One region of the Lactobacillus apis genome, then DNA from elsewhere that is predicted to be linked to it. Evidence: predicted binding sites of a transcription regulator. Region 1 holds the regulator's gene; each other region holds the start of a gene.

The links. Region 1 encodes NrdR, which represses ribonucleotide reductase genes. Its sites were predicted from a motif close to ACACNATATATNGTGT; they were not measured.
Region 2: the regulator NrdR is predicted to act here: its motif matches at 3,358-3,373, upstream of DKL56_RS07770 (deoxynucleoside kinase).
Region 3: the regulator NrdR is predicted to act here: its motif matches at 3,122-3,137, upstream of nrdJ (ribonucleoside-triphosphate reductase, adenosylcobalamin-dependent).

The regions. Positions count from the first base shown of each region.
Region 1 covers NZ_CP029476.1:1,059,783-1,065,666, reverse strand. Annotated here, with positions in the region: gene polA (DNA polymerase I) at 1-1,344, shown strand, start outside; gene mutM (DNA-formamidopyrimidine glycosylase) at 1,357-2,187, shown strand; gene coaE (dephospho-CoA kinase) at 2,184-2,786, shown strand; gene nrdR (transcriptional regulator NrdR) at 2,788-3,255, shown strand; gene DKL56_RS05125 (DnaD domain protein) at 3,258-4,604, shown strand; gene dnaI (primosomal protein DnaI) at 4,613-5,515, shown strand; gene thrS (threonine--tRNA ligase) at 5,860-5,884, shown strand, end outside.
Region 2 covers NZ_CP029476.1:1,662,048-1,667,931, reverse strand. Annotated here, with positions in the region: gene DKL56_RS07790 (amino acid ABC transporter substrate-binding protein) at 1-425, opposite strand, end outside; gene DKL56_RS07785 (amino acid ABC transporter ATP-binding protein) at 444-1,097, opposite strand; gene DKL56_RS07780 (amino acid ABC transporter permease) at 1,113-1,754, opposite strand; gene DKL56_RS07775 (deoxynucleoside kinase) at 1,968-2,654, opposite strand; gene DKL56_RS07770 (deoxynucleoside kinase) at 2,666-3,316, opposite strand; gene DKL56_RS07765 (Asp23/Gls24 family envelope stress response protein) at 3,588-4,088, opposite strand; gene DKL56_RS07760 (DUF2273 domain-containing protein) at 4,109-4,297, opposite strand; gene amaP (alkaline shock response membrane anchor protein AmaP) at 4,309-4,863, opposite strand; gene DKL56_RS07750 (glucosamine-6-phosphate deaminase) at 5,026-5,751, opposite strand.
Region 3 covers NZ_CP029476.1:61,371-67,254, reverse strand. Annotated here, with positions in the region: gene DKL56_RS00320 (ATP-binding cassette domain-containing protein) at 1-78, shown strand, start outside; gene proC (pyrroline-5-carboxylate reductase) at 165-929, opposite strand; gene DKL56_RS00310 (aldo/keto reductase) at 954-1,817, opposite strand; gene DKL56_RS00305 (YjjG family noncanonical pyrimidine nucleotidase) at 1,883-2,590, opposite strand; gene DKL56_RS00300 (hypothetical protein) at 2,772-2,957, shown strand; gene nrdJ (ribonucleoside-triphosphate reductase, adenosylcobalamin-dependent) at 3,211-5,445, shown strand; gene DKL56_RS00290 (DUF4430 domain-containing protein) at 5,480-5,869, shown strand; gene DKL56_RS00285 (ECF transporter S component) at 5,879-5,884, shown strand, end outside.

The DNA.
Region 1 (5,884 bases):
AAAGGAAAAAGTGAACAAATTCCTGAAGATGATAAGGTTTTGTTTAATCACCTTGCAACCAAGGCTGAAGCAATCGAAAGCTTGAAGGAAACCTTACTTGCTAAACTTAAGGAGCATGAACAGGATGATCTTTTTGCTAGCATCGAGATTCCCGTTGCGCGCGTTTTGGCAAAGATGGAAATTAATGGTATCAAGGTATTACCTGATACATTAACCCAATTGCAAGATGAGTTTGCCGTCGAATTGTCCAAAATGGAGAAGGAAATTTATGAAGAAGCTGGCGAAGAGTTCAATATTAATTCGCCAAAACAGCTTGGCCATATCCTGTTTGAAAAAATGGGCCTTAAGCCAATCAAAAAGACTAAAACTGGCTATTCGACTTCAGTTGATGTTTTAAATCAGCTTAAGGATGAGAATCCAATTATTGAAAAGATTCTTTCTTATCGTCAAATTGCAAAAATCCAGTCAACTTATGTTAATGGTTTGCTTGATGTCATTCAAAAAGACGGACGTGTACATACACGTTATTTGCAAACTTTGACTGCAACAGGACGTCTTTCTTCAGTTGATCCTAACTTACAAAATATTCCAACTAGAACAGATGAAGGAAAGCAGATCAGAAAAGCGTTCGTTCCTAGTCAACCTGATGGTTATATTTTCTCCTGTGACTATTCACAAATTGAATTGCGGGTTTTGGCTCAGGTTTCAGGTGATGAGCAGATGCAAGAAGCATTTAGAACGGGGTATGATATCCACGCTCATACTGCAATGAGAATTTTCCACTTAAAGTCAACCGATGAAGTAACACCATTAATGCGTCGCCGTGCAAAGGCAGTTAACTTTGGTATTGTTTATGGTATTTCAGATTATGGCCTGTCTAAAAACTTAAATATTAGTCGTAAGCAGGCAAAAGAATTTATTGATAACTACTTTGAACAATATCCACAAATTAAAGATTATATGGATAAAGCGGTGAAAGTTGCTCGTGAAAAGGGTTATGCGGAAACCATTATGCATAGACGTCGGTATCTTCCTGACATTCATGCAAAGAATTTTAATGTCCGTTCTTTTGCAGAAAGAACTGCAATCAACTCACCAATTCAAGGATCTGCCGCAGACATTATTAAAATCGCAATGATTAATATGCAGCAAAAGTTAGATGAAATGCACTTGAAGACTAAGATGGTTGTCCAGGTTCACGATGAATTGATTTTTGATGTTCCAAAAGATGAGCTTGAAACAATTAAGAAGATTGTGCCTGAAGTAATGCAATCAGCAGTTAGATTAGATATTCCTTTAGTTGCTGATTCAGGTTATGGTCACAACTGGTTTGATGCCAAATAAGGAGTATAAGTAATGCCAGAAATGCCAGAGGTTGAAACGGTACGTCGTACCTTATTACCACTGATTAAAGGAAAAACAATAAAAAAAGTTACGTTGTGGTACCCCAAAATTATTGCCAGTGATCCGCAAGAATTTGAACAGCAATTAGTTAATAAGAAAATAGAAACGATTGATCGCTATGCGAAGTACTTATTGATTAGGTTGAGTGGGAACTTGACGGTAGTTTCTCATTTGCGTATGGAAGGCAAGTATCGCTTAGTTAAAGAAAATACGAAAAAAGATAAGCATGATCATGTTCAGTTTGTTTTTACCGATGGCTCAGCTTTGAGATATAACGATGTTCGTAAATTTGGTAGAATGCAGTTAGTTAAAACTGGAACGGAAAAAGAAGTAACTGGTATCAGTAAACTGGGCCCAGAACCTAATTCACCCGATTTTACAGTTGCTGCTTTTACTAGGGGACTTGCGCGCAAGAAAAAGAGTATTAAGAATACGCTTCTTGATCAGTCAGTGGTTGCTGGATTAGGTAATATCTATGTTGATGAAGTTTTATGGGAAACCAAAATTCATCCTTTGAGTATGGCCAATGCACTACCAAAAACCAAAATCAAACAGCTTCACGATAACATTAATTCTTTAATTGAACTAGCGATTGAAGAACGAGGAACTACGGTTCATACATACCTTGATGCTAATGGAAAAACCGGTGGCTTTCAGGAAATGCTCAAAGTTTATGGTCATAAGGGAGAGCCATGCGTTCGTTGTGACACACCACTAGAAAAAATAAAAGTTTCGGGCCGAGGGACTACATTTTGTCCCCACTGTCAGGTAATTTATAAATGACTTTAGTACTTGGCTTAACAGGTGGAATTGCAAGTGGGAAAAGCACGGCAGATGCTTTTTTCCTTAAGCGCAATTTACCTGTTATTGACAGCGATGTGATTGCACATGACATTTTAAATATCGGTCAGTTAGGTTATAAAAAAGTGATTAGTTACTTTGGCCAAGATATTTTAAATTCTGATCGTACACTTAATCGCAAAAAATTAGGACAAATTGTTTTTAATGATCAAAGTAAGTTAAATGTGCTTAACCAGATAACACATCCATTGATTTTTAGCGAAATTGAAGATAAAATTACGCAAAATAAACTTTTAAAGAAACCAGTAGTTATTGTAGATGCACCTTTGCTATTTGAAACTAAAGTAAAAGATTATTGCGATAAAACCTTGTTAATTGCGGTTCCAGAGGAGTTGCAATTGCAGCGATTAATGACACGTGATCGCCTAAATAAAACTGAGGCTTTAAATAGAATAAAAACACAGATGCCACTATCGCAAAAGGAAAAATTAGCAGATTATGTCATCACAAATACTGGTACAATAAAAGAGCTAGAAACTAAATTAGCAAACCTGCTATGTGAACTAAAAGAGGAGGACTAAGATGGAATGTCCTAATTGTCGGCAAAATGCCTCACGTGTAATCGATTCGCGTCCAAGTGATGAAAATCGTGCAATTAGACGCAGAAGAGAATGTGAAAACTGTGGCTTTCGCTTTACTACTTTTGAGCGAATTGAAACAACGCCATTATTAGTAATTAAGAATGATAATACTAGAGAGCCGTTTAATCGTAAAAAGATTCTGCATGGTGTAATGGCAGCTGGACAAAAGCGTCCAATTACCAGTGCACAATTTGAAGAACTAGTTGATCACGTTGAAAACAAGGTTAGACAGCAAGGTGTAAGTGAAATATCTTCGAAAAAAATTGGTCAGTTGGTAATGGATGAATTAGCTGAACTAGATGATGTTGCTTATATTCGTTTTGCATCGATTTACCGCGAATTTAAAGATATGTCGAGTTTCATGAAGACAATGGAGGATATGATTGCTAAAAGAGAGAAAGGAAATTAGAAATGTTTGAGACAGATAATCCCAAACAACCTTTTTTTATTGCTAATCATATTGACCTATATCCAGCTGATCTTCGCATTTTAGTAAAGCTTTATCAGCCTTTAATTGGCTCTCTTGCTCTTTCCATGTACCTTAGTCTGAATGAAGATTATAATTCTGGTGCAATGCTATCTGATTCAACTGGCTTATACGCGTTACAAGAACAGCTTGATTGCAACCTTAAAAGCCTTTTTATTGCGCTGCATAAGCTTGAAGGTACTGGTTTGATTCAAACACGCATGATTGAAAATGAAATTATGGGTCAGGTACTAGTTTTTCAGCTAGCAAAGGTTCCAAGTAGTAATGAATTTTTTGCTACTCCTCTTTTAGCCAGTTTGCTTAAGGAGAAAGTTGGTATTAGCGCATTTCAAAAATTGAGTCATGTCTTTGCCCAAGAAGGTAGTCAGAACTTAAACCAACCTAATGGCTTAGCGACCGCAACTGATGTTTCTGCCTCATTCATGGACGTTTTTCGTTTACCCGATCAAGAAGCAATTGAACCTTCAATTGAAGTGAAACAGGCTGCTCAAGAAAACCAGATTCCTAAACCTGTTCAGGCAAGTATCAAACAAGATGACAAGATTGACTGGGATTTTATGAAGCAGCAGTTTGAGATTTATCAAATTCCAGAGACAGAAATTGATCGCAACCGGGAAGCAATTCGGGCCGTTATGCGCACCTATGGTTTGTCCGAACAAGAATTTGTTGATGAGGCTTTATCGTGTTTACACGGTGACTATCAGCTTGATATGTCTTTAATCAAAAAAACAATCGCAAACAGTATTCATGCCCAAACAACACGTGATCAACTTAAAAGAGTCACGCGTGCTGAAGAAACCAGTCCTTCAAATACGCATTTTAGTGAACAAGAACAAAAACTTTTACAACTTGCTAAGAGTAAATCTCCAGCTCAGTTTTTATATTATCTAAAAACTGAGCGTCATGATTATGTTGATGCAAGCGAATATCATGTCCTTGACAGTTTATACAATGAAAAAGGGATACCAGCTGAATTGCTGAATCTTTTGACCTACGCTTGTCTAAAAAGCGCACCGAATATTTCCTATCGTTTAGCGAATAAAATCCTGCATGATTGGTTGCAGCACGGTGTGAAGACGGGTGAGCAGGCACTTGACTATATGAACAAACGTGAGCAAAATAAAGGAAAATATCCTCGTTATACTCAGGCAAAAAGGGTTGAAAAGGCAACAGACTGGAGCAAGAAAAAAGCTACAGTTAAATCAGACGTTTCTTCGGCAGATTTAAAGAACTTTTTCAAGAACTTTGAAGACCAAAATGGCATGAAGTAGGTGAATCTATGGAACCGATTAATAAATTTATTTCTGCAAAGAATCATCCAGCAGCTAAAAAAATTGATCCAGCTCAGATTAGGCAACAAGTTTTAGCTGAACCGGCTGTCAGTCAGTTCATTGGCGCTCATCAGGACAAAATAACGGATGAAATGATTGATAAGAGTATGTCTGCTCTTTTTGAATTTTATTTGTTTCAACAAAATAAAAAGGATCCAGTCACACAGGGCTTTAAACCGAAATTGATTCTAAATACTAATGCGATTGATATTACTTACGTTCCTGAAGATAGTAAGATTGAACATGATCGGGAAGTTAGTGCCAGAAAGAATCTGCGTTTAATTGATCTGCCAACCAGTTTGCATGATGTTAAACTCAGTCAAGTTGAGATAACGCCTGAAAGAAAGCAAGCAATGGCTGATATTGGTCAATTCTTGAGTGCGTACTCTAAGAATATTCATCAAAAAGGTCTATTTTTATCAGGTAGTTTTGGAGTAGGTAAAACTTTCATTCTTGCTGGCTTGGCAAATTCACTTGCAATGATGAATAAGCGTGTTGTTTTCATGCATGTGCCTAATTTCATTGCCGGTCTTTCAAGTCATTTTAATGATAATAGCCTGCCGGAAGAAGTACAGCGAATTTCAAATTGTGATGTACTAATTTTGGATGATATTGGTGCTGAAAATCTCAGTCAGTGGTCTCGTGACGAAGTTTTAGCAGTAATCCTGCAATCCAGGATGGACAATCAATTGCCGACTTTCTTTTCTTCTAATTTCTCGATGAACGATTTGGAAGAACATTTTAAGGAGACTAAAAATGCAATAGATCCAGTTAAAGCTGCAAGACTAATGGAAAGAGTACGGACTTTGGCTAAAGAGGTCGTTGTTTCTGGTCCTAATAGACGACGCTAAATTAAAAATAAGTTAAAACAAAAAGCACTTAACTAAAAAGTGCTTTTTGTGATTTTTATTAAAAAAGTTCTTGCAAAAAAATGTTAGATATGTATAATTATCTTAATTGAATGAACATGATGCAGCTCAAGTCAGAGAGAATCACATTATTCTGGAAGTGGTTCAATGTAGATGTACCCCACTCATTCAAACTTAAAAAGTAATTAAAATGGGTGAGTTCCATTATCAACTTAATTTGAGAAGTTAGATTCGTATATCTGACTTGAAATTTGGGTGGAACCACGCTAATAACGTCCCAGTGCATCACTGCACTGGGACGTTTTTTTATATTTTCGGAGGTATAGATGAGTTTTTCAGTTATTTTGCCAG
Region 2 (5,884 bases), 600 kb from region 1:
ATGTCTTTAATGCTGTTAATGTGATTTTTCTTCAGTGCAACTATGACCTGTGTTGTATCCAAATAGGTTTTACTAAAGTTAACTTTTGCCTCTCTAGCGGGAGTTTTACTGAAACCATTCCAAATTACATCAATTGTCCCATTTCTTAATTCAGTTGTATTCATTGACCAATCAATTGTTTGGAAGCTGACCTTGATACCATATAATTTAAAAACTGCATTAGCTAAGTCAACATCATAACCGATTAGTTTTCCGTTTTTTTGTTGAAAGTCCATTGGAACAAATGTGTCGTCAACACCAACAACTACATAGCCTCGATCCTTAATATGAGTCCAATTGTCAACTTTGTTAGCTTGTCTGTTAACGGAAATACCGCTACAAGCAGACAGAGTAAGAGTAAAAAAGATGGTGGCAAATAATGCCATTAGACGTTTGCATTTCACTTAATCCACCTTCTTAAAATCTAACGCTTTAACCGTGAAAATTTGATCAGCTACTTGATGAGCAAAATCCATATCGTGTGTAACAATAATTTGTGTCATCTTATTGTTGTTTTTCAGTTGTAAAATAATTTCGCCGACTTTGGTACGTAATGCAGGATCCAGTGCTGAGGTCGGCTCATCATAGCATAGAATTTGTGGCTTCATTGCTAATGCTCGCGCAATCGCAACTCTCTGCTTTTGACCACCAGACAGCTGATATGGATACAGTTCTTCTTTGCCAGTTAAGTCTAGATCGTGAAGCAATTGCTTAGCTGTCTGTAGAGCCTGGCTATTATCTTCTTTTAAAACCAATCTTGGTGCGAGTGTGATATTGTTAATGATGGTCAAATTGGGAAACAATTCGTAACTTTGAAAAACAACACCAGTAATTTGATTATCTTTACTTGGCTGAGTTGGGTCAAATTCTTGATTGCTCCAGAGAAACTGACCAGAATCGACTTTTTCTAAGCCACTAAGGCAACGTAGAAGAGTTGTTTTGCCGGCACCCGAAGGTCCGACTATTGCTAATATCTCTTGATCGGGAATTGTTAAGTTTAGCTTATTTAAAATTGTTCGAGAGCCAAATTTTTTAGTAATATTCTTTAATTCAAGCATGAATCATTCCCCTTATTATTTCCACTTAGAGTAACTGTGTTCGATTTTCTTTAAAATAAATGATGCAATACCGGTCATTAGTAGATAGATAATACCAACTAGAACTAAGGGCACAAGGGTAACGTCTCGTGCAGTTGCAACATTTCCTGCACGTAGGAGTTCACCCAAGCCAATAACATAAACAAGGGAAGTGTCCTTGACTAAATTGATTACTTCATTGCCAATTGACGGTATAACAATTTTGCTTACTTGGGGAATAATAATATGTCGCAAAGTTTGCCATTTTGTGAGCTGCAGAACGTGCGCACTTTCATATTGGCCGCCTGGCACAGACTGAAAACCACCACGGAAAATTTCTGCAAAGTAAGCAGTATAGTTTAAGATAAAAGCGAATAAGGCAGCATTGTATCGTTGAAAAATGATGCCAATGATTGGCAGTCCATAAAAAATAAAGATTAGTTGTAGTAACAATGGCGTACCACGCATAATCCAGATATAAAATTTTAAAATAGCACGTATAATTTTAAAATGTGAGATTAAACCCAAACTAACAATGATTCCAAGTGGGATAGAAATGATCAAGGTCCATAAGAATAGAATCAGGGTCATTTTAGCTCCAGAAAGTAGAGAAGGCATGATTGAGATTATATAATTCATCTTATTCTCCTTTAAAGCGTAAATTGAAATAATGAGCAAAAAATTACATTTATGACAGAATAGCACATATTTTTTTAATAATAAAATGGTAATAGTGTAAAAAGTTATTTTAGACTGCTCAGCAAGAAATTTAACAAAACAAAAAGCCGTTTTTTAGACTAAATATCTAAAAACGGCTTTTCACTACAATATGCAAGTTAATTGGTTTACTGATTATGCATCAAGTTCGACCTTGGTTGGCTTATCCCATGATTCAGGTAATTTACCAATCTCTTTTAATTTATCGACAATTTGATTTAAAACAATCTCACGATCATGTTCATTGGTCATAAAGTCAAGCTCATCACCATTAATTTCCATTTTAGGTGAATAATCATACTTTTCATACCAAGGCTTATAATAACGTAATAGTCGTTTGTAATAATCTTCAAGCGTTGAATCATAACTAAGCTGTTCGTACGGGCGACCACGCTTTTGAATACGTTTAAGCATCGTCTCGTATGAAACATTGATATGGACGAGCAAATCAGGGTTCTTTTTTGGCATATTTTTGAGCTCATTCATCATATTGTTTAAAAGCTCATAGTAAGTGTCAACTTCTTCTTTAGTTGCACGTCCAATATCGGCATTCATTTGGAAGAAGAGTGCATCTTCATAAATAGAACGATCAAGCACGTTATTATCGTCGGTTAATGCGTCCTTAATGCTGCGAAAACGTGTATTAAGGAAAAACACCTGAAGCAGAAATGCATATTTTTTAGGATCAGCGTAAAAAAGTGGTAAGACTGGATTATCGTCAACACTTTCGTAAAATGGCTTAGTTCCTAAATATTTGGCTAAAATACTGGTTAAACTGGATTTACCGGCTCCAATAGGGCCACTTAAAACAATAACTGTCATCACGTTCCTTCTTATTCTAGACTGCCAATTTCACGCAGCTTGCTATCTATCTGGCTTAAAACTTCCTTTTTAGCGTCTTCATCACCGATAAAGTCATACTTATCACCGTCAATTACAATCTTAGGTGAGGCATCATACTTTTCGTACCAAGGCTCATAATAGCGAATTAAGCGTGCATAGTAATCTTTCAGACTGGGATCAGTCGAGATTTGCTCATAAGACCGACCACGCTTCTCGATACGTTTTAGCATGGTATCTAATGATACACGGATATAGATCAAGAGATCCGGCTTTTTACTAGGATTTCCTGGGGTGTCTTCCATCATGTTTTCAAGTAAACTGTCGTAAATCTTAAATTCGGTAGGATCAGCGACATTGCTTTCCGCATTCATTTGGAAAAAGAGAGCATCTTCGTAAATAGAACGGTCAGAAACACTGTTTTTCTCTTTAACTGCTTGATTGATTTGCGCTAACCGGTGGTTAAGCAGATAGATGTTAAGCAAAAAAGTGTACCGTTTCATATCCTGGTAATATAAAGGAAGAACCGGATTACTATCAACGCCTTCATAAAAGGCTTGAGTTCCTAAATGTTCAGCTAAAATACTGGTTAAACTGGATTTACCGGCTCCAATAGGCCCGCTTAAAACAATAACTTGAATCACACTCTTTCTTAAATACAATATATAGATTAATATCTAGTTTAATACGAGATATAGTGGTAAACAAGAAGAAATTTAATTTGCATTGGGGCAAAAATGTCAAGTGATTTTGCATAATGCAGACCAAAAAATCTGCTTATAGTTTAATAAAGATATGTAAATATATATTTTTAGAAAAAAGATTTTGGAACTGTTACACGTGAAACTAAAAAACAAAAAAGTGAAGTGCACTGTTTGAAGCACTTCACTTTTTGAATAGATTGGTTAAGATGCGCTACTTAACGCGATCTTCTTTCTTTTCTTCTTTTTTATCTTCAGCCTTATCTTTTTGTTCGTCAATCTTTTCTTTGGCGTCTTGAGTGGCACCGGTTAGACGATCTTGCAGGCTGACAGAGTCCTTTTCATGCTCTTCCTTAGTCTTGATATCAACTACAGTAACGTTAACTTCAACAGTATCCAAGCCTGTCATTTCTTTAACCTTGTCATAAATCTTTTGTCTAATTTCATCATAAAGTTTAGGAATGTTAGTGCCATATTCTGCAACGATTTCAATATCGACAGCGACTTGTTTTTTACCCACTTCGACGTTAACACCATTAGTTACGTCATCACTGTTAACAATCTTATCAGCTAAGTTAGAGAAGAAGCCGCCATTAACAGTTAATAGTCCTTTAACGTCTGCCAAAGCAATGCCGACAATCTTTTGGATTACTTTAGAGTCATATGTTAAGTCGCCTTTAACTTCTTGTTTTGAGTTGTTGTTATTTTGTACCATAATAATTCAATTCCTTTCATTTAGTGTTGTTGTTTACTTACCAAGCTTTTTAACAGGGGCCAATAATGCCCAGCTAGAAAGCCTAATGCTAGTAACACAATGACAAAAATAGTTTTAAAAAAGCCTAATCCCAAAAAACAAAATGCTAGTAACAAGCCGATTACTGCACCGCATATTTCTGGGAGGTGTTCCTGCAAAATTTTATTCATTTTTGCCTCCTTTATTGAACGCGTGTCTCGGGCTTATCAGAGTTTTGATAGTTAACAAATTTAATTTTGATTTTTGGTTTCTGCTCGATTCCCAAAAGTTGACTAAGATTACCTTTAAGCTCTTCAAGGTATTGCTCAAGAACAGCGTTAACGTTGTCGCCATGTCCTAAATTGCCACTAATCCTAATTTTGATCTTATGATTAGTAAGCTTAGAATCAACTTTTGCTTTATTAATAAAAGGTAATTCAGATAAAGAATTCATGACGTAACCGTTAATCGCCTTACTATTAACTCTGACTTGTCCATCGCGCTTATGAATTAAGGTGAAGTAGCGCTGAACTGGCCAGAATAGAATGATTAATAAACTAATGATTAAAGCCAAAAGAACAATGGCACTAGCACCGATTAGATACCATTCGAAAATAGGATTTAATGTACCCAATTTGGGGATGCTAAGCCTTAAATACTTTTGCCAAAAACCGCTAGTTTCCCATAAGAGATAAATTGGCAGAGGCAGTAGTAAAAGCAGAAAAACTACCAGTAACCATTTTTTACTTCGTTTCAATTTATCACATCCTCTCATACTCTAACTTAATCATAATACGGATTATTTTGTTAGCGTTAGTGATATGCACCTGTTTATATACAGCGCTAACACGAAATATTAGTGGCACAAAAAAACGATGCAAGTTTGCATCGTTTTTAATCTGTTAGTTAAGTTGTCTAATTAGTTCTTTGATTCTTCACTGAGCTTGCTTGCAGCAGCATCGTCAATAATTAATGTGACATTAGAGTGATTTTGCAAAACGGAAGCAGGAACGTCTTCAGTTACAGGACCTTCGACCATTTTCTTAATGGCATCAGCTTTATTTTCACCAAAAGCCATAATAACGATTTCCTTTGCACTCATGATGTTAGCAATTCCCATACAAATTGCTGATTTTGGCACATCATCAATATTGCTGAAAAAGCGTGAATTAGCTTGAATAGTGCTCTCAGTTAACTTGACTTCGTGAGTGACAGAATCAAAAGAAGTGCCTGGTTCATTAAAAGCAATATGACCATTTTGACCAAGACCTAATAATTGAATATCAATTGGGTTTTCTTCAATAATCTTGTTGTAGTCATCAGAAGCACCTTGAGGGTCGTTAATAGCTTTAATACCGTCTGGAATATATGATTTCTTGAATGGCTTCTTGTCAAAAAGATTTTTTTGCATAAAGTAGTGGTAACTTTGATCATTATCAGGAGTTAAACCAGTATATTCATCAAGGTTGATACTAATAAGATTGCTATTATCAAGATCACTTTGAGTCCATTCGTTGTATAGAGCTACAGGGGTAGAGCCAGTTGCTAAGCCGATTACCTTAGCACCATTGTCAATGCTCTTTTTAAATAGCTTAAAGCCTTCAGTACTACCGTTTTCTTTGTTGTTTGTAATGATAATTTTCATAGTTGAGCCTCCAATTAAGTTAAATTCATTATAAATTGGTATATGCCAATTTGTCAATTAGCTTTATTAAATTTTTTAACTGCTGACGCGTTTTTAACTAAGGCCAATTTTGATAACAAAAAAGTCTCAAATA
Region 3 (5,884 bases), 680 kb from region 1:
GTAATTCATCACTATCAAGTTGCTGATTTAGACAAGTATGACCAGGTAATCAATTTAGCAGATTACCAAGATAAGTAAACAATAGACAAAATAAAAAGGCACCGATTTTACTTACTCGGTGCCTTTTATTTTGTCTTCCTATAATTAAGTGATCTTGCTAATTTTTACTTAGCCGAAGCATTAAGTGCCTGAATTAATGTTCCACGAAAACCCTTTTCTTCTAACTTATTAACGCCTCTGATGGTAGAGCCACCAGGAGTAGTAACCTCATCTTTTAATTCTTCAGGCAACTTACCACTAGTTAATGCTAATTTAGCAGTCCCTAAAAGCATTTTTTCAATGATTTGGTAGGATTCTGCTCGTTTTACCCCATTTTGAACAGCGGCGTCGCTCAATGCCTCAATCATTAAATCAACATATGCTGGAGTACAACCTGCAACAATACCATAAATGCCTAATAAGTTGGCCGGTACAACGTAAACATCACCCATTTGTTCAAAAAGAGCTTTTACAGTCTTGATTACTTCAGGCTTTTCACCTGCAGCAAAACTAATTGCTGTAATTCCTTCACCGATTTGAACTGGTGTATTTGGAACAATTTTGACAAAAGAAGAGCCATTAGGTAACTCATGGTTTACCTTTTCTAAATCACCACCACCAGTGGATAAGATAATGCCATGGTATTTTTGACCAAGTTCTTCAAAAATAGTTTCCACTACTGAACCGCCCACTGCAACAATGACAGCTTGGCATTCTTTAAAGTCTGCATAGTCATTAATTAAATTCAAGTGCAATTCAGCTGCAACTTTTTCGGCTGATGGATGTCCACCACCAAAAACATAAATATCTTGGTTAGCGATATCTCCTTGCAATAAGCCCAAAATAATTGCTTTACCTATTTTACCGGTACCTATGAATCCTATTTTCATTGCTCTTCACCTTAATTGTTAACTTTAGAAGTTTGTTTTATCAGGATCAGTTGCAAGGTCAGCAGCACCATGCAACCCGTCCAAAGTCTTCATATCTTCTTCATCGATTACAAAATCAAAAATATCTACATTTTCTTTTATTCTATCAGTATGAACAGATTTTGGAAGTGGTGCAAACTGATGTTGAAATGACCAACGTAAGAGTACTTGAGCAGGAGTTTTACCATAATGCTCAGCCACTTCACTAACAGTTTTATTTCCAATTAAGCCGCCTGTTCCTAATGGACTATATGCTTCACTTAAAATGTTAAGTTCATTATTATATGAAACAACGTCTTCTTGCATATCACTCGGATTTAAGTAGATTTGATTGACAGCTGGACGAATAGAAGCGGTTTTTAGTAATTCATCCATGTGCTCACGTCTAAAGTTTGAAACCCCAATCGCACGAAGCTTTCCTGCCTTGTACTGATCTTCCATTGCGCGCCAACTCTCTGCGTTTAATTCTGCCCAGTGATCACGCACTGCTTTTGGATTTGGCCAGTGAATTAAGTACAGATCAAGATAATCTAACCCTAGTTTTTCTAAACTTTCGTCAATTGCTTGAATTGTTTCCTGATAGCCATGCTTATCATTCCACAATTTAGTTGTAACAAATAAGTCATAACGGTTAATACCACTTTCCTTAATGCCCTTACCGACACTCTCTTCGTTGCCATAAGCAGCAGCAGTATCAATCAAACGGTACCCCGCATTAATTGCATCAATAACGGAGTTTTTAGCAACATCACCGTCTGGTGTTTGCCAAGTTCCGAAACCTATAGTAGGCATCTTAGCTCCGTTATTTAAAAAATATCTATCATTTAAAGAACTAATTTTGACAGTCATTATTTTCACCTCTGTTATATTATATCGAATAATATATATGCTGCCACATCAAATTTAACAAATTGCTAATTAATTCTTTCAAAGTTATTTTTTAACAGTTTCACGAATTCGGGATATGTTTTCACTTCGCACAAAGGATGTAAATTCATGTTATTTTTTCTTCTGCGATGGTTGTACCAGACACTGCTAAAACCATAGTTTTCTGCACCTAAAATGTCTGATTGTAAACCATCTCCAAAAAATACTGTTTCTTCAGGACCATATTCCGCCCGGTCAAAAAAGTAATCAAAAATTCGAGCATCAGGTTTTGAATAACCTGCTTCTTCAGAAGTAATAATTAAATTAAAATAGTTCTTAATTCCAGCTAGCTCTAAGCGGTGGCGCTGCATATAGGCTTCACCATTACTTAAAATGGTTAACTCGTACCCACTCTTTTTGGCAAAGCGAAGCGTATCTTCTACACCAGGTAGCAACTTATAAGCTTGACTGAAGTATGAACGATATTCATCCATAATGGCAAGTCCATCAACATTAATATGATAGTTTTCTTTGATAAAATTATGAAAAACCATTTCACTCAATTGATCATATGTTAATGCACCAGTTTCAAGCTGACGCCATAAACTTTGATTATATGAGTGGTAACGGCGCTGCAAGTCCTCTGTTAGTGGCCAGTGATGCGCGTTAAAAAGGCGATGGAGCGCGAAATTCTCCGTATCCGCGAAATCGATTAGTGTGTCATCTACATCAAAAATAATTTGTCTAAAACGCAAGTATTTTTCATCCTTTCCAATTATTTCCCGGGAAATAAATACTGCTACGGAAAAATATTATACCAGTAAATTACTCATAAAAAACATAATTATCTTTTTGTTAAATTTAGGTAAAACTCATTTTAAGTAACTGCGCTTGAGGTATAATTGCTTACCAAATAAATCAGGAGGAAATACTAGTATGCTTACTTTATTACTAATTTTTGCATTGATCTGGGCACTGGCTAAACTAGGTGTTGGGATAATTAAAATTTTATTATTTATACTGGCATGCGGTTTAATCTTCATTTTCTTTATTCATTTACTAATTCCTTTTGCTATTTTGGGAGGAATACTTCTCCTGCTCTTCACAGCAATTGGTCGTTAACTCTTTTTTATTAGTCTTTTTGAAGCACAATAAGCTTTTTTTAGTTTATTGTGCTTTTTCGATACGCTGATTGCTATATGATTTTTTTGAAAATCTTTTTCTCCTACTGCCGCCTTAAATCATCTTTTTTTGTTCGGATTTGACTGCTGCATATCCGCTGGTAAATACAAGATATTGTGTTATAGTCTTTTTAGACACCATACATGATGTGTATGTGAAACAAAGTGTTATTTTATGAGGAGATATTTTGTATATGAAAAATGCAAGAATAAGCTTGGATCAGGCTTATATTGATCAAGTGAAACAAAATGTTTCGCCTCACTGGGGAGAACTTGGCTGGGTCACGTACAAGCGGACTTATGCACGCTGGCTTCCTGAATATAATCGCGCTGAAGAATGGGACGAAACAGTTAAGCGTGTTGTGGAAGGCAACATTAACCTTGATCCACGCTTAACTGATTCGCCTTCTGAAGATGTGGTTGAGGAACTGACAGACGAAGCTAAGCGTTTATTCAAGCTTATTTATGGCCTTGCTTCCACTCCGTCTGGACGGAACTTGTGGGTTTCTGGGACTGATTACCAAAGACGTAATGGTGATTCCTTAAACAATTGCTGGTTTATTGCTATCAAACCACAGAAATATGGTGATAGTCATATCGTGCCTGACTATTTGGACAAAAATCAAGAAGCTCTTTCAATGCCATTTTCTTTCGTCTTTGACCAATTGATGAAAGGTGGCGGCGTTGGCTTTTCCGTCGTTCAGGACAATATCCAAAAAATTCCCTCAGTTGACAATAAAATCGATTTAACGATTGTAATCGACAAGGCTAGTGCTTCTTATGACGACTCCGTTAAGCTTGGAGCAACTGATAAAAGTGAGTGGGTAAAGCAAAATCAGAATTCGGATGACTATATCTATTACGATTTACCTGACACCCGTGAAGGTTGGGTTTTAGCTAATGCTCGTTTAATTGATATGCACTTTAAGGAGACCAATCCTGAAAATAAACAGAAGTTGGTTTTAGACATCAGTGGCATTCGGCCTTACGGTGCAAAAATTCACGGTTTCGGTGGTACTGCTTCTGGTCCAATGCCATTGGTGGAAATGCTGTTTGAGATTAACGACATTATCAATAACCGTGTTGGTACAAAAATCACCTCAGTTGATGGTACAGACATTTGCAACTTAATCGGTAAAACTGTTGTTGCAGGAAATGTTAGACGGTCCGCTGAATTAGCATTAGGCTCTAACGATGATCAAGATTTCATCACAATGAAGCAAGATAAAGATAAGCTATATCATCACCGTTGGGCTTCAAACAATAGTGTTGCGATTGACGCTAAATTCGATGGATACGAACCAATTGCCGCTGGTATTAGAGAAAACGGTGAACCTGGTGTTGTTAACTTAGACTTGTCACGTAATTACGGCCGTATTATTGATGGCTATCAAGAGGGCATTGATGGTGAAGTTGAAGGAACAAACCCATGCGGTGAAATTTCACTAGCCAATGGTGAGCCATGTAACTTATTTGAAGTTTTTCCTTACATTGCTGAAGAACAAGGTTGGGACTTAAAAGAGGTCTTCAAACTGGCTACCCGTTATACCAAGCGTGTAACTTTTAGTGAATACGACTGGGAAGTTTCCCGCAACATCATCTACAAGAACAGACGAATCGGTGTTTCAATGTCAGGTATCCAAGATTGGCTCTTAAATGATTTAGGTCATCGGGTTGTTACCGGCTTTGAAGACAGTATCGACGAAGAGACAGGCGCAAAAATTAAAAAGCCAATTTATGATCCTAAGGGAATCAAAATGGTCGAAGAAGCATATCAAGCAGTAATTGATGCCGATCAAGACTACAGTAAGGCTTTAAATTGCAATCCTTCTATCAAACACACCACTGTTAAACCATCTGGTACTGTTGCTAAACTTGCAGGTGCTTCTGAAGGTATGCACTTCCACTACGCTGGCTATCTAATTCAAAGAATCAGATTCCAAGCCTCAGATCCTTTACTCAAGGCCCTTGATGCTTGTGGTTACTACTCAGAACCAGATATCTATTCACCAAATACTATTTGTGTAGAATTTCCATTAAGAGCAGCTCATGCAGACAGCAAAAACTTTGCTTCTGCAGGTACTGTTTCAATTGAAGAACAGTTTGCAACTCAAGCATTTTTACAAACCTACTGGTCCGATAATGCGGTTAGTTGTACTGTCACTTTCCAAAGCAATGAAGGTGACAAGATCACCTCTTTATTTAAGCAATATCGTAACGTCATCAAGTCAACGTCTCTTCTGCCTTACTATGGTGGGTCTTTGGAGCAAGCACCAAAAGAACCAATTGATAAGGAAACATATGAGGAGCGCAAAGCCAAAATATCTGGCGATGTTGCTACTGTCTTTGCTGAACAACATGATGATCAAAAAGACATCGAGCTAGTTGATCAAACCGATTGTGAATCGGGCGCTTGTCCAGTTAAATAATCTAAATTTATGTATTAAAAATAGGAGTTTTATCATGAAAAAAAATAAATTATCAGTTCTTGCCGGAATCGCTACTATCTTTACTTTCACTATTGCCGGTTATGGCAGCACCCAAAATGTTCAACAAGTTGATGCTGCTAGCAAAGTTCGCGTTACTTATACCCTTAAAGTAAATAATAAAAACTACAAGACTAAAAGCGTAAAAGTGCCTAAGCACTCAACTGTTATGCAAGGTCTTAAGAAGCTTTGGAAAGTAAAGAGTACTGATGGCTTCATCACTTCAATCGATGGTAAGAGTCAAAATAAAGCTAAAAAGGTTTACTGGACTTACACTATCAACGGCAAATTTGCTTCTAAAGGTGCTGCAGAGCAAAAAGTAGCTAACAAGGATAAGGTTAAATTTACTTTAGCAAAGATGGACTAATCAGCCATCATGCAT